4 regions of the Roseateles sp. L2-2 genome follow, and region 1 is predicted to be linked to each of the others. Evidence: predicted binding sites of a transcription regulator. Region 1 holds the regulator's gene; each other region holds the start of a gene.
The links. The regulator LexA, encoded in region 1, represses DNA repair genes until DNA is damaged. The targets are predictions, from matches to a motif close to ACTGTATNNNNATACAGT.

Region 1 (5,870 bases):
AAGGCGGGCAGGGCGGGGCGGTGGTGTCCTTCATCGTGAAGAGCGAGTCGGACGACAACGGCCGCGCCGCCGCCTTCCACGTCATCGACCACACGAAGATCTGCTCGATCACCGCCAACCTCGGCGACACCAAGACCACCATCACGCATCCGGCCAGCACCTCGCACGGCCGGCTCACCGAGCCGCAGCGCCAGGCGGCCGGCATCACGCAGGGCCTGATCCGCGTCGCGGTCGGCCTGGACGACATCGAAGACATCAAGGCCGACCTGGCCCGCGGTTTGAATTCCCTATGACGACTCCCTCCACCCCGGTCCGCACCCGCATCGCCCCGTCGCCGACGGGCTTCCTGCACCTGGGCACGGCGCGCACGGCGCTGTTCTCGTGGGCCTACGCGCGCCATTTCGGCGGCCAGTTCGTGCTGCGCGTCGAGGACACCGACGTCGCGCGTTCCACGCAGGATTCGGTCGACCAGATCCTCGCCTCGATGAAGTGGCTGGGCCTCGAGTACGACGAAGGTCCGATCTACCAGATGCAGCGCCTGGACCGCTACCAGGCGGTCATCGACCAGATGATCGCCGCGGGCACCGCCTACCGCTGCTACTGCACGCCGGAGGAACTCGACGCGATGAAGGCCGGCCAGGAAGCGCGCGGCGAGAAGCGTCGGTATGACGGCACCTGGCGGCCGGAAGCGGGCAAGACGCTGCCCGCGATTCCCGCTGGCGTCGAGCCGGTGGTGCGCTTCAAGAATCCGCTGGACGGGGACGTCACCTGGAACGACGTCGTGAAGGGCTCGATCACGATCAACAACCGCGAGATCGACGACCTCATCATCCAGCGCACCGACGGCGTGCCGACCTACAACTTCGCGGTGGTCGTCGACGACTGGGACATGGCGATCACCCATGTGTTCCGCGGCGACGAGCACATCAACAACACGCCCTGGCAGATCAACATCTTCCATGCGCTGGGCGCTCCGCTTCCGGCGTATGGACACATCCCCGTTATCCTGGGCGACGACGGTCAGAAGCTGTCCAAGCGCCGCGGCGCGGTCAGCGTCACCGCGTACGAGGAAAACGGCTACCTGCCGGAGGCGATGCTGAACTACCTCTCGCGTCTGGGCTGGAGCCACGGCGATGATGAACTGTTCAGCATCGAACAGATGGTGTCCTGGTTCGACGGCGGCCACATCTCCAAGAGCCCGGCCCAGTGGGATCCGGCCAAGCTGGAATGGGTGAACGCGCATTACATCAAGCTGGCCGACGACACCCGCCTGGCCGCGCTGGTGGCGGCGCAATTCGCCAGACGCGGACTGTCGGCTCCGGCCCGGCTGGTCGAGATGTGCGCGCTGTTCAAGGACCGCTGCAGCACCACGGTGGCGCTGACGGACTGGCTGGCGATGTATGTGTCGCCGGTGACCGTCAGCGACGCGGATCGGGCGCAGCACCTGACCGACGCGGTGAAGCCGGCGGTGCTGGCGCTGGCGGACAAACTCGACGCGCTGGCGGTCTGGGACAAGCCCTCGATCAGCGCAGCGATCAAGGAAACGATCACCGCGCACGGCCTGAAGATGCCGCAACTGGCGATTCCCGTGCGGGTGCTGGCCTGCGGCCGGTCGCAGACGCCGTCGGTGGATGCGGTGCTGGAACTTTTCGACAAAGAAATTTTGTTGAACCGCTTGCGCTCCGTTTAAAACTCGATCTATACTCTCGTTCTCGCTTGAACAGCGCGTTGTTCGAAACGAACTTCGAAGCGGCAGACGATGAATCTAAACGGGGAGCGCGAGCTCCCCGATGAAATTCAGAAGCCGAAAAGAAGCCGGATCGAATTCCCCGAAGGGGGAGCCCGAATGGGGGTATAGCTCAGCTGGGAGAGCGCTTGCATGGCATGCAAGAGGTCAGCGGTTCGATCCCGCTTACCTCCACCAAACTTCGGTTTGCGTGGCGCGCGGTTCAAGGAAGAAGGTTTTGTCCCCTTCGTCTAGAGGCCTAGGACACCACCCTTTCACGGTGGCTACAGGGGTTCGAATCCCCTAGGGGACGCCAAGTTTCGAACTTGGTTGCTGACCAGAGATTGAATGAGAAATCGAAAAATTCTTCGGAAATCGATTTGATCGTTGTCAAAATCAGGTACAGTAACGAAATCGACGCAGCGATGACATCAAGCAATTGATGAAATCAAAGCAGGAAGAGTTTGATGCGACAGATCGAAAGATCTTGAGTATCTGGAGTGGTAGTTCAGTTGGTTAGAATACCGGCCTGTCACGCCGGGGGTCGCGGGTTCGAGCCCCGTCCACTCCGCCAACACAGTTGAGACTCGGGCGGCGTACCGTTTCGATGCGAAAGCATTCGGGGGTATAGCTCAGCTGGGAGAGCGCTTGCATGGCATGCAAGAGGTCAGCGGTTCGATCCCGCTTACCTCCACCAGAACACCTTCGGGTGTGACGGTTGCAAGGTACGCGCAGTCCGAGTCAAGACGGCAAGTCCAGTCCCCTTCGTCTAGAGGCCTAGGACACCACCCTTTCACGGTGGCTACAGGGGTTCGAATCCCCTAGGGGACGCCAAGTTTGACAAGGCTTGGCTGCATCGCGGTTCTGAATGGAATCGGTTGCGTGCAGCGAAACTTGTTCGCAAATGATAGAGATGCACTCAATAGCGTCTTATCTGGAGTGGTAGTTCAGTTGGTTAGAATACCGGCCTGTCACGCCGGGGGTCGCGGGTTCGAGCCCCGTCCACTCCGCCAACATTAAAACCCTGTCGATGCAAATCGGCAGGGTTTTTTCTTTGGTCATTCGATTCCGCGAACCATTTGCCGCGAGTCAACTGCGGCATATCGTTGCTTGCGATTGGTGATGGGTCAAAGATCCGGATACTCGCGTTTGCGCCGCGCCGTATAACTCCACCAATCCCGCGCAGGGCCGCCGTTCATGAAATCGACGGCGGCCATATAGGTATCCAGCACGCACGGGTCGTGCCGCTGACCGGTGAGTTTGCAGATCCGTTGATACAGCGCGAAAGCGTCCGCCCCCACGAGATCGGCCGGTTGACGAATCCCCATCAACTCGAAATCTCGCACCATCGCCGGACCGATGTTGGGAATCTGCCGAAGCGAGGTGCATTCAGCAGCCGAGGTCGCTTTGGTGTGCGCCTTTCGCGCGCTCATGAGGGGATCTCGGCGTTCAGTGGAAGCCGCCGGAGCGGATCAGGCCGACCGCCAGCCCTTCGATCGCAAACTGTTCATCGGGCGTGACCTCGATCGGCTCGAAATCGGGGTTCTCGGGCAGCAGCCGGATGCCGTCGGCATGGCGCTGGAAGCGCTTCACGGTGACCTCTTCCCCGATGCGCGCCACGACCACCTGGCCGTTGCGGGCCTCGCTGATCTTCTGCACGGCGAGCAGGTCGCCGTCCATGATGCCGATGTCCTTCATGCTCATGCCTTTGACGCGCAGCAGGAAGTCGGGCGCCTTTGAGAACATCGAGGGGTCGACGCTATAGTGCTGCTCGACGTGTTCCTCGGCCAGGATGGGCGCGCCGGCGGCGACACGGCCGACCAGCGGCAGGGTCAGCTGGGCGAGGCTCGCCAGCGGCAGCGCAAACTGGCTGTGCTCCCGGGCGCGGTTGACCTGGCGCAGCGCCGTCGACGGCAGCCGGATTCCGCGCGCCGTGCCACCCACCAGTTCGATGACGCCCTTGCGCGCCAGGGCCTGAAGGTGTTCCTCGGCTGCGTTGGCCGACTTGAAGCCGAGCTGCTGCGCGATCTCCGCGCGGGTGGGCGGCGATCCGGTGCTCTCGATGCTGTCGCGGACCAGATCGAAGATCTGCTGTTGCCGGGCAGTGAGTTTGGGCGGAGTGTCCACGAGCGAGCCTTTATTCGATTGAGGGGCGGATGTCGAAGACGCGGCGACCTGAGGTTCAGGAACCGCCTGAGAATTCATCCAGCATCTGGATTTTTATACAGGAGACGAGAAATTGCAAAGTGCGGCCCAGACCCTCGTGATCATCGGCACCGGCGGGACCATCGCCGGCGCCTCCGGCAGCGCGACGGACAACGTCGGCTACAAGGCCGGCTCGCTGTCGGTCGAGTCGCTGGTGGGGGCGGTGCCGGCGCTGGCGTCCAAGTCGCTGGAGGCTGAGCAGCTCGCCCAGCTCGACAGCAAGGACATGGATCACGCGACCTGGGCGCGGCTCGCGCGCCGGGTGCGGCAGCACCTGGGCCGTCCCGAGGTCCGCGGCATCGTGATCACGCACGGCACGGACACGCTGGAAGAGACCGCCTACCTGCTGCAGCGCGTGCTCGCGCCGGAGAAGCCGGTCGTCCTGACGGCGGCCATGCGGCCGGCGACGGCGATTCAAGCAGACGGGCCGCAGAACCTGCTCGATGCGGTGGCCGTGGCGGAGACCGTCGGCGTGCGCGGCGTCGTCGTGGTGGTCGCGGGTCAGGTCTTGTCGGGGCTGGAGCTGCGCAAGACGCACACCTACCGGCTCGACGCCTTCGAGACCGGACCCGACGCCGGTCCGCTGGGCGTGGTGGAGGAGGGCGTCGTGCGCCGCTTCCGCGACTGGCCGCAGGGCGAGGCGTTGGGCGCGAACGTGCTGCCTGAAGACGCGTCGCGGTGGCCGTGGGTCGAGGTGCTGGCCAGCCATGCGGGCGCCGATGCGCGTTCGCTCGACGCATGGCGCGCGGCCGGACTCCAAGGCCTGGTGTTGGCCTGCACGGGGAACGGCACGCTGAACCAGGCGCTGGAAGCGCCGGTGCAGGCGCTGAAGGATGCAGGCGTCCCGGTCTGGCGCACGACGCGCTGCGCGCAGGGGCGCATCGTCGGCGCGATCGACGAGCCTGCCGCGGCGCTGTCGCCCTGGGCCGCTCGCATCGAACTGATGCTCACGCTGCTGCGGTCCCGCTGAGCTCGACGCGCGTCGCGGCGCTTCACAACGACAAAGCGCCGGCAATGCCGGCGCTTTTTTCATCGCGGATCCGGAACGAGCCGGGCCCGGATGATCAGACGATCGTCAGCGTGACGTCGATGTTGCCGCGGGTGGCGTTCGAGTACGGGCAGACCTCGTGCGCCTCGGCGACCAGCTTCTCCAGCGCGGCGCGGTCCATGCCCGGCACCGAGATCTTCATCGAGACGGCGATGCCGAAGGCGCCCGGCTTGTTGGCGTGGGGGCCGATGCCGACTTCGCTGGTGATCGAGACTTCAGCCGGCAGGGCGACCTTGTTGCGGCCGGACACGGCCTTCATCGCGCCGATGAAGCAGGCCGAGTAGCCGGCGGCGAACAGCTGTTCCGGGTTGGTGCCGGCGCCGTCGTCGCCGCCCAGCGCCTTGGGCGTGGACAGCTGGACCTTCAGGCGGTCGTCCGACGATTGCGCGGTGCCTTGACGGCCGCCGGTGGCGGTGGCGGTGGCGGTGTAGAGGGCTTTTTCGATGGCCATGTGAGGCTCCTTGGTGGTGATGGGTGAAGGTGGGTGGGGGTGAACGGACAACTCGGGGTCAGGTCTCGCCCTCTTCGCCGGAAGTGACGGCGAGGGCCGGATCGCGTGCCAGGTGGGTCAGTACGTTGGCTCGCAATTCATGCAGGCGTCGGGTCAGCGATTCCAGTTCGGCGGGGCCGCAGGCGCTGGCGCAGGCCAGTTGTTCGGGGATGGCGATGGCCTGATCGCGCAGGGCGCGGCCGGCGGTCGTCAGATGGATTTCGACGCGACGCTCGTCGGCCAGCGCGCGGCGGCGTTCGATGAGTCCGTTCGCTTCCAGTCGCTTCAGCAGCGGCGTCAGCGTGCCGGAATCCAGGTTCAGGCGTTGCCCCAGGTCGGAGACGCTCGGGCCGTCGGTCTCCCACAGCACCAGCATCGCGAGGTACTGCGGATAGGTCAGG
Region 2 (5,870 bases), 2.1 Mb from region 1:
TCGCCCTGATCGGGCTGGAGTACTGGATCGGGCTGCGCCGCGGCCGCAACACCTACCGCCTCAACGACGCGGTGAGCAGCATCGCGCTGGGCATGCTGAGCCAGGTGGTGGGCGTGCTGACCAAGCTCTTCACGCTGGGCATCTACACCTGGGTCTTCGAGCGCGCGGCGCTGACGCGCCTGGATGCCGGCGCCTGGTGGGTCTGGCTGCTGGGACTGCTGCTCTACGACTTCCTCTATTACTGGCACCACCGCCTCGGTCACACGACCGCGCTGCTGTGGGCCGCGCACGCCGTCCACCACCAGAGCGAGGACTACAACCTCTCCACCGCGCTGCGCCAGACCGGCAGCGGCTGGCTGGTCGGCTGGGTCTTCTACATGCCGATGGCGATCCTCGGCTTCCCGCCGCTGGTCTACGCGGTCGTGGCGCTCATCGACCTGCTGTACCAGTTCTGGGTGCACACGCAGCAGATCGGCAAGCTGGGCTGGTTCGACCGCTGGTTCTGCTCGCCGTCCAACCACCGCGTGCATCACGCCGTCAACGATCCTTATCTTGATCGCAACTACGGCGGAATCCTCGTCATCTGGGACCGGATGTTCGGCAGCTTCCAGGAGGAGCTGGATCGCGAGCCCTGCGTCTACGGGACCCGCGACGCGCTTCGGAGCTGGAACCCGTGGACGGCCAACGTCCAGGTCTACGCCAGACTGCTGTCGAAGATGCGGCGCACGCCGCGCTGGCGCGACAAGCTGCGCCTGTGGTGGGAGCCGGCGCATTGGGAGCCGGGCCTCGGTGCCCGCATAGCGCCCGGATACGACCCGCACACCCGGCCGCTGTTCGACCCGAAGGTCGCCTCCTCGCACGCCTGGGCCGCAGGCGCGATGTTCCTGCTGCTGCTGGTCGCGATCGCGCTCTTCCTCTGGAACGCCCACCGGCTCGGCCCGATCGAGCAGATCGGCGTGCTGGCCGCCCTCCTGGCGGGACAGGTCCTGACGGCCCGTTTGTTATCACCCGCAGACCCTCTGGTTCACCCCTAACGGGGAACTGTTGCAATTTTGCGTCGGGCGTTATGGGTGCGTGCAACGCACTTCTATACTCCGCACACCTTGCAGTAAAGCCATTGAGCCAGACCGGCTGAAACCTCCAACTGGATGAAGGTGGGTATGAAAAAGATTGCATTCGCTGCGGCCATCGCGGCTCTTTCCGCTCCCGTGTTCGCGCAGAGCTCCGTCACGCTCTGGGGCCGGATCAACACCTCGGTGGAAAGCATCAAGACCGGCGACCGCGACCGTGTCGCATCGGTGATCAACAACAACTCCCGCCTGGGTTTCAAGGGCACGGAAGACCTCGGCAGCGGCCTGAAGGCCAGCTTCGCCCTGGAACATGGCCTGAATTCGGACGACGGCCGCCAGACCAACTCGGCGTTCTGGAACCGTGAAGCCAGCGTGCAGCTGGCCGGCGACTTCGGCGCGATCCGTCTGGGCCGCTGGACCCCGGGCTCGTACTACGCCACCGCCGACTACGTGTCGATGCACAACCACGACACCGGCACGTCGGAAGACAAGCTGTACTCGGGCGCCGGTTTCACGCAGACCAACAAGGTCGGCTACTTCACCCCGAACGTCGGCGGCTTCAACGGCGAATTCACGCTGCACGCCGGTGAAGGCGTCGATCCGCGCGGCTACGACGTCGCCCTGAACTACGACCAGGGCCCGATGCACCTGGGCGCTGGCTACAGCAAGCAAGGCTCGGCCAAGCAGTACGCGATCCGCGGCCTGTATGAACTGGGCGCCTTCACCTTCGGCGGCTACGCGCAGCGCGAAGAGTCGGGCACGCCGCAGTCGGCCGGCGCGAAGGATGCGCGCTGGATCGGCCGCGCTGCCGTGATGTACACGATGGGCCAATCGGAATTCCACCTGAACGTCGGTGGCACCAAGGCCGGCGCGTACTCGTTCAACAACGGTCGCAACGGTGGCAAGCAGTACACGCTGGCCTACAACTACAACCTGAGCAAGCGCACCAAGGTGTACGCTTTCTACACGGCTGTGGACGCGAACACGCCGGCCAAGCGCGACGACCTGAACTCGTTCGCCCTGGGCGTCCGCCACAACTTCTGATCTCCGGATCACGAAGCAGAAAGGCGCTCCTCGGAGCGCCTTTTTCATTGCCGTTTCATCGTCCTGTTCATTGCCGTTCCGGAGCGCCGGTCAGCTCGCCTGGCCGGCCCCCGATTACTCCAGGTCGAACAGTTGCCCCGCCTGCTTCGGCGGCGCGACGCCCAGGTGGCGATACGCCGCCAGCGTCGCGATCCGGCCGCGTGGGGTGCGCTGCAGGAAGCCCTGCTGGATCAGATAGGGCTCGATCACATCCTCGATGGTGCCCGGCTCTTCGCCGATCGCTGCAGCGACGTTGTCCAGTCCCACGGGGCCGCCGTCGAAGCGGTGCACCACGGCTTCCAGCAGCTTCCGGTCCATCAGGTCGAAGCCCAGCGGATCGACATCCAGCATCGCCAGCGCCTTCTCCGCGATCGTCCGGGTGATGGTGCCGTCGGCCTTCACGTCGGCGTAGTCGCGCACGCGGCGCAGCAAGCGGTTGGCGATCCGCGGCGTGCCGCGCGACCGGCGCGCGACTTCGAGCGCGCCCTCCGGATCGATGGGTGCGCCGAGCAGCGACGCGGACCGGGTCACGATGCGGCGCAGTTCGTCGGCCGTGTAGAACTCCAGCCGCGCCACGATGCCGAAGCGGTCGCGCAGCGGGTTGGTCAGCATGCCGGCGCGCGTGGTCGCGCCCACCAGCGTGAACGGCTGCAGGTCGAGCTTGATCGAACGGGCCGCCGGGCCTTCGCCGATCATGATGTCGATCTGGTAGTCTTCCAGCGCCGGGTACAGGATTTCCTCGACGACCGGCGACAGCCGGTGGATCTCGTCGATGAACAGCACGTCGTTGCGCTCGAGATTGGTGAGGATGGCGGCCAGGTCCTTGGGCTTCTCCAGCACCGGCCCGCTGGTCTGGCGCAGGTTGACGCCGAGCTCCGCGGCGACGATGTGGCTCAGCGTGGTCTTGCCCAGTCCCGGCGGGCCGAACAGCAGCACGTGGTCGAGCGCCTCGCGCCGCTTCTTGGCGGCGCCGATGAAGATCTCCAGCTGCTCCCGCGCCTTCGCCTGGCCGACGTACTCGTCGAGCAGCTTGGGGCGCAGCGCGCGTTCGATGGCGTCCTCGTTCGGCGACGCGGGCTGGGCGCTGATGAGGCGGGCCTGCTGCGGCGCGGGCGTGAAGTCGTCGGTCTGGATGCTCATGGTCGGAGGGTACGCCGCGCGCGGGGCGTCATGACAGGTGCTTCATCGCCAGCTTGATACCTTCGCTGACGCCGATGTCCGCCGGCAGCGTCTTCAGCGCGGAACCGGCTTCCTTCTCGCTGTATCCGAGCGCTACCAGTGCCTGGAGGATGTCGGCCTGGGCGTCGTTGGCCACGGACACCGGCAGCGACAGGTCGGGGCTCAGCTTGCCCTTGAGTTCCAGCAGCAGACGCTCAGCCGTCTTCTTCCCGATGCCCGGGACCTTCACGAGCCGGCCGGCCTCCTGCTTGGAGACGGCCTGGGCCAGATCCCCGACCGACATGCCCGACAGCAACGACAGCGCCATCTTGGGCCCGACGCCGCTGATCTTGATGAGGAGACGGAAGGTGCTGCGCTCCTCGGCGGTGAGGAAACCGAAGAGCACGTGCGCATCCTCGCGGATGCTCAGGTGCGTCAGCAGCGAGGCGCGCTCGCCCAGGCCCGGCAGGTTGAAGAAGGTGCTCATCGGCACGTCGACTTCGTAGCCGACGCCTTGCACGTCGATGACAACCTGCGGGGGCGATTTTTCCGCGATGACGCCGGTGAGCTTGCCGATCATGGGCGCGGATTATCCGCGTTCGTCGACACTTCGACGGAAATTTGCTGGATGTTTGTCCAGTATTTTCCCGAGGCGGAAAATTCGACGCCGATTGCGCGCCCGGGATCGGGCGCGGGGTGCGCTCAGTTGCGGCCGAACAGGCCCAAGCGCTGCGCTTCCAGCGCGGCCTCGGCGCGCGAGCTCACGTTGAGCTTGCGGTAGATCTGCTTCACGTAGTCGGCGATCGTGTGGCGCGACAGGCCCAGCTGCACGCCGATTTCCGGCAGCGTGAAGCCCTTGGCGACGCGCAGCAGCACTTCCGTCTCGCGGTCAGTCAGGGACACCTCATGCAGCACCTGCGCGGCCTGCGGCCGGCGTTGCGAGGTGAAGTAGGCGATGACCTTGCGCGCGATCGACGGCGACAGCGGCGGCTCGCCCTGGCTGATGCGCTGGAGCTGCTCGACCAGCAGCTCGCGCGATTGTTCCTTCAGCAGATAACCGAAGGCGCCGGCCTGCAGGGCGGGGAAGAGGTGCTCGTCGTCGTCGTGGATGGTGACGATGACCGACTGGACTTCGGGCTGCTTCTCGCGCAGCGCGGAGATCACGTCGACGCCGGAACCGTCCGGCAGGCCCAGGTCCAGCAGCGCCAGCGTGAAGCGCTGCGAGTTGACCTGCTGCAGCGCGTCCTGCACCCGCGAGCACTCGGTGACGACCGCATTGGCGAAGACCTGTTTGACCAGGACCTTGAGCCAGGCACGGATTTCGGGAATGTCTTCGAGGAGCAGGATGTGGTTCATGGCGCGGATTCTTGCTCAGGAAAGCAATGCCGGCAGGGAACCAGCCGGCTTCGCGCAACAGTACGGCTTTCTCGGGGGGCTGACCATCCTGATCAACGCCGGACTGTGGTGCCGGCGGCAATGGATCACGCGGGAACGCGATCAGAGCGTGATCAAAGTGGGATTGTGAGCCGGATGACGGTGCCCCAGCCGGGTCCGGATTCGACCAGGCACTGGCCGTGCATCTGCTTGGCGCGGGCCTTCATGCTGGCCATGCCGTGTCCCTTGTCCAGGCGACCTTCGAGCTCCAGCGGAATGCCCTGGCCGTTGTCCTGGATCACCACGGAGAAGTAGCCGTCCTGCGCCGAGCAGCTGATCACGCAGTGCGTGGCGCCGCTGTGCTTGATGATGTTGCTGACCGATTCGCGCAGGATGCGCGTGGTCTGCACGTAGGCGCGGGCGGGGAAGGTGTGCTCGATGTCCTCAGCGGGCGATTTCCACTCGGCCAGGATGTTGGCCTGCGCCAGGCGGGAGACCACCTCGGCGCGCCAGTCGCCCAGCGCGTCCAGCAGCTGCACCGGCTTGCCGGTCAGGCCGCGCACCGACAGGCGCATTTCTTCGAGCGCCTCGCGCGCGAGCGTCGAGATCCGGTCCGACTCGCTGGTGTGCACGATGGTCAGCAGCTTGGCGCCGAGGTCGTCATGCAGGTCGGCGGCGATGCGCTTGCGCTCGCGTTCGGTGACCTGCTCCAGCTTGGTCTCGGCGACCTGGTCGAAGTGGCGCTCCAGCTCGGCGATGCGCTCCTGCAGGCGCAGCTCGCCCTGCAGGACGGCGAGCTCCGACTGCGTGAGCGCGCGGGCGAACTCGCGCACCCGGTGCAGGCCCAGGCCCAGCAGGCACAAGGGGCCGAGGATGCCGGCGAGGCCGCTGCCCGGCAGGGTCCAGGCCGTGAGCACCGCCAGCACGCCGAAGCCGATCAGCACGCAGCTGAGGACGAAGTCGGATTGCGGATAACGCTCCTCCAGCGTCGGCAGGAACATGTCCTGCCAGAGATGCCAGAGGTGCCAGGCCATCGCGACCAGCAACTGAGCGCCCAGCCACCAGAGCGCGAACGCGGCGATGCGCGTCGCGGGCACAGGCAGCAGCAGCGCCGCGGGGAAGAGCAGCGCCTGGGCCAGCAGCACGCGATGCATGCGGCGGTCGCGCCGACGCAGCCGCCGCATC
Region 3 (5,870 bases), 2.5 Mb from region 1:
TCAGCGAGGACCAGATCTGCCAGCCCGACGTGAAATGGGTGGTGCTGAAGGACTATCAGAAGGACCGGGTCTGCACACTGCTCGATCCGACGAAGGACCCGCTGGGCAAGGGCTTCCACATCATCCAGGGCGAGATCGCGATCGGCTCGGGCGGCGTGACCGGCAAGGGCTTCATGAAGGGCACGCAGACCCACCTGGAGTTCATTCCGGAACGGACCACCGACTTCATCTTCGCCGCCTATGGCGAGGAATTCGGGTTGATCGGGGCGGCGGGGCTGCTGATTGGCTTCACCGCGCTGATCCTGCGCGGACTGGCGATCGCGCATGAGGCGCCGACCTTGTTCTCGCGGCTGCTCGCAGGAGCGATCACGCTGAGCTTCTTCACCTATGTGTTCGTGAACATGGGGATGGTGACCGGCATCCTGCCCGTGGTGGGCGTGCCGCTGCCGTTCATCTCGTACGGAGGAACGGCGATGGTGACGCTGGGCCTGTCGCTCGGGATGCTGATGTCGATCGCCAAGAGCCGGGGCGGGACGCAGCGCTGATCAGGCGGCGTGGTCGAGGTCGTCGAAGATCACCTCTCCGGGCAGTGCCAGGTCGATCGACGCGAGATAGACCACTTCTTTGCCGGAGTAACGGGTGACCTGCCACGAACCGTCCGCGGCGAGTCGATGCAGATCGGTCGTGCGGCGCTTCCAGTCGACGATCATGTATTCGCGCAGAGCGGCCAGGCCGCGATACCGAGCAAACTTGATGTTCCGGTCCTTGTAAGCGGTGCTGGGCGAGAGGACTTCGACCAGCAGCGGGCAGTCGACCATTCCGCGACTGCGTCGATCCTTGTCGCAGTACACCAGGACATCCGGCACGAGGCAGTTGGCGTCATCGCATCGCACGTCGAGTCCCGGCAGTGCCCTGCATCCTGTGCCGCGCACATGCTGGCGAAGTTCGACCAGGATGTTTGCCGTGACGATCTGATGCCCTTCGCTCGCACTCTCCATGACAACGACCTGACCGTCGATCAGCTCGTATCGAAGGTCATCGCCCGATTCCCAGACCAAGAATTCATCGCTCGTCATCTGCATTGCCGCCGCTGTCGGAAGTCGATACGCCATCAAATCACCTGCTTCAGTGAAAGGGAAGCCGTGATTCTTCGAGGGCGTTCGCAGCTTGTCGCTGACCTGAATCGACACGCGATGGCGCATCGATTCCTGGTTCAAGGCAGCGACTGACCGATGTGTGGAATGGGGCGTGGAAACCAGTTCAATGCGAACCGTTCGACAACGGATGCGCCGCGAACCGGACCGTGAATCGCGCTCCAGGTCCGACGCCTTCCGACTCCGCCTGGCGGCGGGCTCGCGTGTCGTCGACCGCGATCTCGGCCTCGTGCTGCTGGACGATCTCGCGCACGATCGCCAGGCCCAGGCCGGATCCGTCCACGTTGGTGCCCAGCGCGCGGTAGAACGGCTGGAAGATCTGCTCGCGCTCGGCCTCGGCGATGCCTGGTCCCGAGTCCTCCACCTGCAGCACGCAGACCTGTCCGAACGGGTCCTCGACCACGCGCACCGTGACCGTGCCGCCGCTGGGCGTGTACAGCAGCGCGTTGTCGACGAGGTTGCGGATCAGCTCGCGGATCAGCAGCGGATGTCCGCTGATCCGCAACCCGGCCTGGCTGGCCTCCGGGCCTTCGTAGCCGAGATCCAGGCGTTTCTCCATGGCCCGCGGCACGAAGTCGCGCACCGTCTCGATCGCGAGCACGGCGAGGTTCACCTCGCTGCGTCGCGCGGCATGCTCCTGGTCCTCGGCGCGCGCCATCGCCAGCAGTTGGTTGACCATGTGCGCCGCGCGCTGGCTCGACACCGCGATCTGCTTCAGCGAGCGGCGCAACTCCGCTGGCGAACTGCGCCCTTCGTCGATCTCACGCTGCGCCAGCTCGGCCTGCGTGCGCAGCCCCGCGAGCGGCGTCTTCAACTGATGCGCGGCATCGGCCAGGAAATGCTTCTGCGAACGGATCGATTGATCGAGGCGTTCCAGCAGATCGTTGATGGCCTGCACGAGCGGCGCGACCTCGTCGGGGATGCGCTGTTCGTCGATGGGGCTCAGGTCCGAGCTGTCGCGCGACCGGATGCGACGCTGCAGATCGTTGAGTGGCGCGATGCCGCGCGCCAGCGCCAGCCACACCAGCAGCACCGCCAGCGGCAGGATCACGAACTGCGGCAGGATGACGCCCTTGATGATCTCGTTGGTCAGCCTCGACCGCTTGCCCAGCGTCTCCGCGACCTGCACCAGCATCATCTTGTCGCTGCCCGCCATCCCCTCAGGGACCACCCACAGGTAGGAGATGCGGACCGCCTCGTTGTTGACCTCGTCGAATCGGCGGTTGACCTCCCAGGGAACGACCGGCGGCTCCACCTCGGGCACCGGCAGTTGCGCGTCGCCGCTGAGCAGCTCGCCGCGCAGGCCGAGCACCTGGTAGTAGACGGTGTCGGATTCGTCCGCGCGCAGCAGCGCGGCGGCTTCCGGCGCCAGCGCATACCGCGAGCGTCCGCGACGCGCCGCCGCGTCGCCCGGCGCGGGCTCGGTCACAACCTGCAGGCCGAGCGTGCGCGCCATCTCGTCGAGCTCGCGGTCGTAGGGCTTGTTGGCGATGCCCTGCGCCACCAGCCAGGTCAGCGCGACGCTGATCGGCCAGATGACCAGCAGCGGCGCGAGCATCCAGTCGAGGATCTCGCCGAACAGCGAGCGATGGCCGGAGGAATCAGCCGCCATGCGGCTGCTCAGCCGGGAATCTTCTCAAGGCAGTAGCCCAATCCGCGCACGGTGGCGATGCGTATCGGTCCCTGCTCGATCTTCTTGCGCAAGCGGTGGATGTAGACCTCGATGGCGTTGTTGCTGACCTCCTCGCCCCACTCGCACAGCCGCTCGACGAGCTGGTCCTTGCTGACGAGGCGTCCGGCGCGCTGCAGCAGCACTTCCAGCAGGGACAGCTCGCGGGCGGACAGCTCCACCATCTGCTCGTTGATGTAGGCGACACGACCCGTCGCGTCGAAGGTCAGCGGACCATGGCGGATCACGCTCGACGCGGTGCCCAGGCCGCGGCGCGTGAGCGCCCGCACGCGGGCCTCGAGCTCCTGCAGCGAGAACGGCTTGGCCATGTAGTCGTCGGCGCCGAGGTCCAGTCCCTTGACGCGTTCCTCGATGCTGTCCGCGGCGGTCAGGATCAGCACCGGCACGGCCGAGCCTCTCGCACGCAGCCGTCTGAGCACCTCCAGGCCGTGCAGCTTCGGCAGGCCGAGGTCGAGGATCAGCAGGTCGAACTCGTGGGAGGCCAGGGCCGCGTCCGCCTCGCTGCCGCTGCCGACCTGATCGACCGCGCAACCCGACGCCCGCAACGAACGCAGCAGGCCGTCGGCCAGAACCTGGTCGTCTTCGGCGATCAAGATGCGCATGTGTCGTCCCCTCTGGTTATGGAGACATTCTAGGGAGCGGCCTGCTGGTGTTCCCTAGGCGTTTCCGAGGCGTCCGCCAGGCGGTTGTCGGGGGTGTCGGGTCAGGCCGGCGACAGGTTCACGTGGGGAGGACTCCCACCCATGGTGGAAAGAAGCGGGAATGACCGGTGTTGGCTCATCCAGTGAGCTACCGGATGCCTAAGATGGCTGCATCATCCCGATACCGGCACCGCACAGCGGGTCGGCCGGTTCGACAAACTACTGTACAGATATACAGATTGCGCCATAATCCGTCGCAGCCAACAGGAGAAGATTGCATGGACGCCCCCGTGAAGAACGCCAACACCGAAAAAGCCAAGGCCCTGCAGGCCGCCCTCGCCCAGATCGAAAAGCAGTTCGGCAAGGGCTCCATCATGCGGCTGGCCGAAGGCGAGAAGATCGAGGACATCCAGGTCGTCTCCACCGGCTCGCTGGGCCTGGATATCGCGCTGGGCGTCGGCGGTCTGCCGCGCGGCCGCGTGGTCGAGATCTACGGGCCGGAATCCTCGGGCAAGACCACGCTGACGCTGCAGGTCATCGCCCAGATGCAGAAGCTGGACGGCGTGTGCGCCTTCATCGACGCGGAGCACGCCCTGGACGTCCAGTACGCGCAGAAGCTGGGCGTCAACCTGCAGGAACTGCTGATCAGCCAGCCCGACACCGGCGAACAGGCCCTGGAGATCGTGGACTCGCTGGTGCGTTCCGGCTCGGTGGACCTGATCGTCATCGACTCGGTCGCCGCGCTGACGCCGAAGGCGGAACTCGAGGGCGAGATGGGCGACTCCCTGCCCGGCCTGCAGGCCCGTCTGATGAGCCAGGCGCTGCGCAAGCTGACCGCCACCATCAAGAAGACCAACTGCACGGTCGTCTTCATCAACCAGATCCGGATGAAGATCGGTGTGATGTTCGGCAGCCCGGAAACGACCACCGGCGGCAATGCGCTGAAGTTCTACGCCTCGGTGCGCCTGGACATCCGCCGCATCGGCTCGATCAAGAAGGGCGAGGAAGTCATCGGCTCCGAGACCAAGGTCAAGGTCGTGAAGAACAAGGTCGCGCCGCCGTTCAAGACGGCGGAATTCGACATCCTCTACGGCGAGGGCATCAGCCGCGAAGGCGAGATCATCGACATGGGCGTCGCCGCCAAGATCGTCGAGAAGGCCGGCTCCTGGTACGCCTACAGCGGCGAGAAGATCGGCCAGGGCAAGGACAACGCGCGCGAGTTCCTGCGTGAGAACGCGGACCTGGCCGTTGAGATCGAGAACAAGATCCGCGACTCGCTGGGCATCCCGTTGCTGGGCGCAGCGCCCGGCGGCGACGCCGAGTAAGCGCGGGGCGTTCGCATGACCCCGCCCGACGGTCGGCGGGGCCGTGCCTCGCAACCGCTGTCGCTGAAGGCGCGCGCGGTAGCGCTGCTCGCGCAGCGGGAGCACAGCGCGATGGAACTGCGGCGCAAGCTGTTGCGCATCGCGCGCGACCGGCAGGCTGAAGCGGCCGTCGAGGGCTCGAAGGCTTCTCGCGATGAGTTCGTGGAGGACGGAGAGTCGCCGGACCTCGCCTCAGAGGTCGACGCCGTGCTCGACTGGCTGAAGGCCAACGGATATCTCGACGAGTCGCGATTCGTCGAATCCCGCATCCATGTGCGCTCGCAGCGCTTCGGACAGCGGCGCATCGAGCAGGAGCTCGCTCAGCATGGGCTCTCGTTGGACGCGGACCAGCGTTCGACGCTCGCGGTCGGTGAGCTCGATCGCGCCTGCGAGCTGCTCAGACGCAAGTTCGGCGACGGTCCGGCCATGGACGCCGCGGCACTTGCGAAGCGCCTTCGCTTTCTCATCGGGCGGGGATTCGGCGGGGACCTCGCGCGTCGCGCGGTCCGTCAGGTTGCTGCGGGCAGCGACGAAGACGCGTGAGACCTGGCGAGGAACTCGGGTTCGAGACCGGGTCTTGCCGCCTGAAAGAGCGACAGCGCCTGAAACTCACCGAAACTTCGTGCGTCACGAGCACCTTGCGACCCGCTGACAAGCCCACGCCGGTGCGCGTCTCAACCGCGCCAAGGGCTTGATGCAACGCAGCATGCTACATTTTCGGCTTCGCAAAACAGCCCGCCGGCGTTCGTCCGCGGGCGTGTTTTCGCGTGTTTGCATCGGTTTTATGTCTTCCTCCGCCTCCCCCGAGCGCCATCCACCGCATCTCCGTCGCTCCGTCGACGCGCGGTCCTATGGCCGCGACGACGGGTGCCTTGCCGCGGCGGCCTGGCTGAATCCGGCGTTGCAAACCTCCTCTCCAAGCCGGTACCGCGGAGCGTCCGCGGCATTGGCTGCTTCTTCCTGATTCATCCATCAAGCGAGACCTCCCTATGAAGATTCACGAGTACCAGGGCAAGGAAAT
Region 4 (5,870 bases), 1.4 Mb from region 1:
GCATCGAGTCGTGCACCCAGTGCAGCGTCACGCCGGTGGCGCCGGCATGGCGCGCGGCCAGCCAGCCGCACAGCCGCATCAGCAGCGGCCGCGTGCCCAGCAGCAGCGCGGGCGCGTGGTCCTCGCGGCTGGGCAGTTCGATGCGGGCATGGAAGTCCTCGGGCAGGGCCACCCAGGCGTGCGCCTCGGGCCGCAGGCCGTAGGCCTGGTCCAGCATCGTCAGCAGCGCCGCGCCGAAGCGCCGGCCGATGCCGCCGCGCGGCAGCGCCCGCAACTGGCCCAGCGTGTTGATGCCGGCGCGGCTCAGCGGCTCGGCGTGTTCCGCGCCGGCGCTCAAGGCCTGCAGCGGCAGCGGATCCAGCACCGCCTGCAGCAGCCGACCGCCCAGGTCGAGCACGCCGCAGCGCGCCAGCACCAGCGCGGCGGTGGCCGACGGCGCCCAGCCGATGCCGACGGCGCCCAGGTCGGGCGCCTCGTCGCTCAGCCGCGCCTTGAGCGCGGGCAGGCCGCGGAACAGGCGCAGGCTGGCCTCGACCTCCATCACCACGGCGTCCTCCATCAAGGCCACGCGCGGCGTGAACTGCAGGCACCAGACCGCGAGCCCGGCCTGCGTCTCCGCGCAGATCCCCCAGGGATGCTGCGGCGGCGCGGTCGTCGGGTCCTCAAACGGTGCCGGCGGACGAGGCGGCAGGATCAGCGCGACCCACAACATGGGAGAACTCCGGGAACAGGGCGAGCGCGACGGGCTCGTGGAGGGATTCGGACATCGACACAGGAGCCGGCACGGGCACCGGCGCCACCGGCCGCATCGTGCTGGGCTGCATCACGCGCGGCGTGAGCACGTGTTCCAGCCCGCCGGGGATGGAGGCCAGCCGCAGCGGGGTGTCGTGGGCGGGGCCCTTGCGCTTGAGGATGCGGACGTCCAGGGCCCAGTCGACATCGATGGTCGCCAGCAGCCGCAGGGGCGCCGGCGACGGGTCATGGCGCGCCGACAGCGGCCGGAACAGGAACACCGGTCCTTCGAACGACTGCGCCAGCACCTGCAGCCGCCGCAACTGCTCGGGCGCGGCCTGCGGCATCCAGGCCAGCACCGCGCCGGCGGCGTTGGACTTGATCAGCTGTTCGGCGCACCAGAGCCGCTCCGACGGCGCGCGCGCGTCGATCCAGACAAGATGGCGTTCGTCCAGCCCCAGGTGCATCAGGCCGGGCAGGTGGGGGCGCTTGGGCGGACCGACCATCGCCACCGCCGCGCCGTCGGCGACCACGCGCCGCAGCGCCGGTCCCGCCAGCCGCCATTCGGCCAGCGAGAACTGCGGCAGCAGCACTTCGGTCAGCTGGCGCCCGGGCCAGCCGCCGCCCGGCAGCTCGGCGTCGAGCGCGTCGAAGCCGCTCGGCCAGACGGTGTCGGTGCCGCGACCCAGTTCGTCGCCGCGCCAGAGCGCGTCGGCCACGGCCGGCGGAAGCGGGACAAGAGGGGTGGACAGGGGAGACATGGCGATGCGTCGTCGGAGACGGAAACGCCGGTCCATGAACCGGCGCGGAATGACTGTATGAACATACAGTATAGGGCGACGACGGGCTCGTCCAGGTCTCTTTCAACTCATGCGCATGGATCGGGGAACCTGGGCTGCGGCGGCCGGTACTCCGTCACTTTCCTCTTCCAGAGATTGGCGATGCACAGGATCAGATCATGGTTCACCCGGTGGTACGAAGGAACTTCCCCGGAAGAGGCGTCACAGGCGCGGACGACCCCGGGCACGGGCGCGCACACCCATCGGGTGGAGGCCTTCCGCCGATCCGCGGACGAACTGCTGAAGCTCGGGCAGGCGCTCCCGCCGACCGCGACGCCCCAGCAACGCTTCCAGCAGATGCGGGACGAGGTGTTTCTGATGAAGGACGCGTTGAGACAGGGCGTGTCCTTGTTCGAGCGGCAAGACGAGGATGCGGCGCGGCGCGTCGACGCCCTGCTGAAGTCGGCCCAGGAGCAGCTGGCTTCCCCCGCCGCCGGGCCCACGGAGCAGACGCAGTCCCGCCGGCTGGAGTCCTGCTGTGCGGAATCCCGCTCCCTGCTGCAGGCCGCCTATGAGGCGGTGGAGTCCTACGACCGCGAGCCGAGCTACGTGGTGGAAGTGATGTCCTTGGAGGCGGCGCCGGATGTGGCGCCTGGCAATCTGCTGGATCTCCAGCGGGCCTTCTTTTCCCTGCACCAGAAGACTTGTGGCGCGGTCAGGGCGCACTGCGAAACCGCGCTCCGGGAAACGGAAGCGGCGATGGAGGACCCGGAGTGCCTGGATCGCTTTCAGCGCAAGTATGCGGACCTGCAGGCGCAGGCGCAGGTGCAGAACCGCGGCTTCAGTTGAACGGCGAGGGGGGTGTGCCTGGCGGCGTAGCCCCGAACGTCAGCACGAAGCGCGTCCCGCCCTTGACCGGCGCTTCCAGGCTGACGGTCCATCCCAGGTGCTCGGCGACGCGCTTGACGATGGCCAGGCCCAGGCCCGCGCTGCCGGCGCCGGCCGGGTCGACCTGCATGAAGCGGTCGAAGATCCGGTCGCGCACGGCCGGCGGGATGCCGATGCCGGTGTCCTCGATGACCACGCGGCCAGCCTCCAGCCGGATGTCGACGCGGCCCTGGTCGGTGAACTGGCAGGCGTTGCGGATGAGGTTGCCCAGCGCGATGGCGGCGAGCTCGGGTCGCGCGGGCACTTCCAGGCCGGCGTCGTCGGACGCCGCGTGCAGCGTCATCTCGACCTCCTTGCCCTTGAGCAGCGGCCGGCAGCGCTCCATCTCCTGGCGCAGCAGCGGCAGCAGCGCGGTCGGCGGCGCGCCGATGCTGGCCGGATCGCGCGACAGCAGCAGCATCGCGACGACGCGCTCGCTGGTGTCGGCGGCGGTGCGCCGGATGCGTTCGGCCAGCTCGACCATGTCGCCGCGGTCGTGCAGCCTCGCCTTCAGGATCTCGGCGGCGCCCAGCATCACGGCCAGCGGCGTGCGCAGCTCATGGCTGACGTCGCCGGTGAACCAGCGCTCGCGGTCGAGGTAGCGCTGCTGCGCCTCGGTCTTGGCGGCGAAGGCGCGCGACAGCACGCCCAGTTCGTCGGTCGAGTCCAGCAGCGGGTACTCGCGCGGCGCGGCGTCGGTCTCGACGGCGCGGGCCAGCGCCGTCACCGGAGCGACGATGCGGCTGGCGGTCAGTTGCGCCAGGAACAGCGCCAGCCCCAGGCAGCAGACGAAGGCCAGGCCGAGCAGGCCGTAGACGCCGGCCTCGATCTTGGCGAAGTCCTCGTCGCGGTCGGTCAGCACGAAGACGGTTCCGAGGTCGTCGCGGACCAGCGCGGTGAAGGTGGCGTCGTCCTGCGGCAGCGTGTACTTGCCCGGCGGCTTGCCGCGCAGCGCCTGCGGGATGGCGTCGCCGCGGTAGAGCGTGACGCTGGGCGGCAGGTCGGCCTCCAGGCCCTGCTTCTCGCGCGCGATCAGCTCGTCGGCGGTGCGGTCCAGGCGCTGGTCGACGAGGCGGTCCTCGATGCTGGAGGCGATGCGCACCGCGGCCACCGCGAAGGCGCCGCAGACCAGCAGCGTCAGCAGCAGGAAGGCCGCGGCGACACGGGTGCGCAGCGTCGTGGGCGCGGAAGTCGAGCGGCCGGCGCGGGACGGGGGGCGGAGGGTGTCGCGCTCGCGTGCCGGCTCATCCCGCATCGGGCGACACCAGCCGGTAGCCGATGCCCGGATGGGTCTTCAGCAGCGGGACGGGGAAGGGCTTGTCCAGCGCCGCGCGCAGCGCGTGGATGTGGGTGCGCAGCGCGTCGCTGTCGGGCGGGTCGTTGCCCCAGACCTCGCGTTCGAGGTCCTCGCGGCGGACCAGCTTGGGCGCCTCGCGCAGCAGCGCGGACAGCAGCTTGTAGCCGGTGGGCGTCAGCTGCAGCGGCTTGCCGGCGCGGGTGGCTTCCAGCGTGTCGGGGTCGAAGCTGACGTCGGCGTAGCTCACCGCCGAGCTCAGGTTCAGCCCGTGGGAGCGGCGCATCAGCGCCTTCAGGCGGATCTCCAGCTCGACCAGCGAGAAGGGCTTGACGAGGTAGTCGTCGGCGCCGCTCTCGAAGCCGGTGACCTTGTCGGCGATGGTGTCGCGCGCGGTCAGCATGAGGATGGGGGTGGGGCGGCGGAAGTCCTTGCGCAGGCGCCGGGCGACGTCCAGGCCGTCCAGGCCGGGGAGGGTCAGGTCCAGCACGATCGCGTCGTAGGAGCCGGCGGCGGCCTGCGCCAGGCCGCCCAGGCCGTTGCGGGCCACGTCCAGCGCGTAGCCCATCGGCTCCAGGTAGGCGAACAGGTTGGCGACGATGTCCGGGTTGTCTTCGATGACCAGCAGCTTCATGGCGAGGCTCACGTTCCTGCGGCGCCGGAGCGCCGCGTCGTCCTGGGGGACGGGACTCGACGGGGAGGCAGTTCCCCCGCAAGGCCCGCGGATGTCGGGAATGCTATGCGAGCGGGGCCCTTCCGACCTGTCCGCGGGCTGTCGGCACCGCCCGGGCGAGGGACATCGTCCGGCGAACGGGCGATTGGCGAGCGACGTCCCCAATGCTTCTCCGGTTCCCTCCGCTTCGTCACATTTCGTGACGCAAGTCCGGGGCTGTCACCGACCGCTCGGTCGAGGCTGCACTTGAAATCCGGCTTGGGCGCATAATTTGCGGGTTAACCCTATGCTTGCGCCCTTCATCTCCATCCCCGCCGTCGAGCGGCTCACCGCGACCCGCCGGCTGAGCCTGCGTCCGCCCGCCGCGGCGGATGCCCGCAGCTTCCGCGACCTGCTGACCGATCCCGCGAACCGCCGGTTCGACACGGGCGGTCCGGCCGCGTCGGAGCGGCTGGAGCTGTGGCGCGCGCTCTGGACCCGTGACGGTCTGGGGCCGTGGGCGGTGGCGCTGCGCGACCAGCCTGCGCTGGGCGCGATCGGCTTCGGCGGCCTGAGCCGGGGCCGCATCTGCGGCGCGCCGGCGCTGCTGCTGGAGTTCCACTTCCTGTCCAACCACTGGGGCCAAGGGTATGCGGCGGAGATGGCCACGGCCGCGCTGGCGCTGGCTTTCGACAGCCTGCATGCGACGTCCGTGCACGCGCTGCTGGCGCCGGGTAACACGGCGGCGCGCAAGACGCTGGAGCGCGTCGGCCTGCGCCTGACCGGCTCGGTCGCCGACTGCCCCGGCGAAGCCGCCAGCCTGCTCTACGAGATCAACGCCGGCCAGTACGCGGCGCTGCCGCAGCAGCCGCCGGAAGCGACGCCCTTCGGCGCGTGAGCCCGACCCGCTACTGCTGCGGATAGACCCGCAACCCCGCGAGATCGAGGACCCTGAGCCCGCCATACTCGACGGCGATGAGGCGCTGCTCCTGCAGGTGGCGCAACGCCTCGTTGACGCGCTGGCGCGAGAGTCCCACCAGATGCCCCAGCTCCTGCTGCGTGATGCGCAGCAGCCCGTTCACCCCGGGGTAGAGCTGCGGGTGGAACAGCGCCGCGAGGTTGCGCGCCACGCGCAGGTCGGGGTCGCTCTGGCGGTCGATCTCGCGCGCGGCGATGAACTGCCCCAGCCGCTCGTTGAGCTGGTTGAGCACGTAGCGGTTGAAGGCCAGGCTGGTCGCCAGCAGCTCGTGGAAGCTCTCCAGCGGCAGCCCCGCGACCACGCTGCGCCGCAGCGCCTGGATGTTGTAGCGGTAGGCCTCGCGCTTGAGCAGCGTGCCCTCGCCGAACCAGCCGCCCGGCGGCACGCCGGTGAAGGTGACCTGCCGCGCCGCCGCCTCGTCGTTGCTCATCTTGAGCAACCCGTCGATCACGCCGAACCAGAAATTCGCTTCGCGTCCGATCCGGCAGATGCGCTCGCCGACCTCGA

Region 2: the regulator LexA is predicted to act here: its motif matches at 3,935-3,952, upstream of ruvA (Holliday junction branch migration protein RuvA).
Region 3: the regulator LexA is predicted to act here: its motif matches at 3,707-3,724, upstream of recA (recombinase RecA).
Region 4: the regulator LexA is predicted to act here: its motif matches at 1,546-1,563, upstream of imuA (translesion DNA synthesis-associated protein ImuA).

What each region holds. Positions count from the first base shown of each region.
Region 1 is NZ_CP192509.1:3,869,754-3,875,623, reverse strand. It holds gene ACQZ13_RS17330 (O-succinylhomoserine sulfhydrylase) at 1-293, shown strand, start outside; gene gltX (glutamate--tRNA ligase) at 290-1,690, shown strand; tRNA gene ACQZ13_RS17320 (tRNA-Ala) at 1,849-1,924, shown strand; tRNA gene ACQZ13_RS17315 (tRNA-Glu) at 1,967-2,042, shown strand; tRNA gene ACQZ13_RS17310 (tRNA-Asp) at 2,224-2,300, shown strand; tRNA gene ACQZ13_RS17305 (tRNA-Ala) at 2,348-2,423, shown strand; tRNA gene ACQZ13_RS17300 (tRNA-Glu) at 2,485-2,560, shown strand; tRNA gene ACQZ13_RS17295 (tRNA-Asp) at 2,663-2,739, shown strand; gene ACQZ13_RS17290 (helix-hairpin-helix domain-containing protein) at 2,854-3,159, opposite strand; gene lexA (transcriptional repressor LexA) at 3,176-3,853, opposite strand; gene ACQZ13_RS17280 (asparaginase) at 3,966-4,901, shown strand; gene ACQZ13_RS17275 (organic hydroperoxide resistance protein) at 4,996-5,430, opposite strand; gene ACQZ13_RS17270 (MarR family winged helix-turn-helix transcriptional regulator) at 5,489-5,870, opposite strand, start outside.
Region 2 is NZ_CP192509.1:6,015,026-6,020,895, reverse strand. It holds gene ACQZ13_RS26845 (sterol desaturase family protein) at 1-1,034, shown strand, start outside; gene ACQZ13_RS26840 (porin) at 1,161-2,114, shown strand; gene ruvB (Holliday junction branch migration DNA helicase RuvB) at 2,229-3,293, opposite strand; gene ruvA (Holliday junction branch migration protein RuvA) at 3,322-3,891, opposite strand; gene ACQZ13_RS26825 (response regulator) at 4,014-4,667, opposite strand; gene ACQZ13_RS26820 (hypothetical protein) at 4,666-4,836, shown strand; gene ACQZ13_RS26815 (sensor histidine kinase) at 4,820-5,870, opposite strand, start outside.
Region 3 is NZ_CP192509.1:6,376,540-6,382,409, reverse strand. It holds gene rodA (rod shape-determining protein RodA) at 1-545, shown strand, start outside; gene ACQZ13_RS28420 (Uma2 family endonuclease) at 546-1,217, opposite strand; gene ACQZ13_RS28415 (sensor histidine kinase) at 1,261-2,766, opposite strand; gene ACQZ13_RS28410 (response regulator) at 2,775-3,446, opposite strand; gene recA (recombinase RecA) at 3,764-4,810, shown strand; gene ACQZ13_RS28400 (regulatory protein RecX) at 4,826-5,392, shown strand; gene sucC (ADP-forming succinate--CoA ligase subunit beta) at 5,839-5,870, shown strand, end outside.
Region 4 is NZ_CP192509.1:5,311,488-5,317,357, reverse strand. It holds gene ACQZ13_RS23785 (Y-family DNA polymerase) at 1-712, opposite strand, end outside; gene imuA (translesion DNA synthesis-associated protein ImuA) at 663-1,493, opposite strand; gene ACQZ13_RS23775 (hypothetical protein) at 1,779-2,360, shown strand; gene ACQZ13_RS23770 (sensor histidine kinase) at 2,353-3,693, opposite strand; gene ACQZ13_RS23765 (response regulator transcription factor) at 3,683-4,366, opposite strand; gene ACQZ13_RS23760 (GNAT family N-acetyltransferase) at 4,692-5,282, shown strand; gene ACQZ13_RS23755 (Crp/Fnr family transcriptional regulator) at 5,293-5,870, opposite strand, start outside.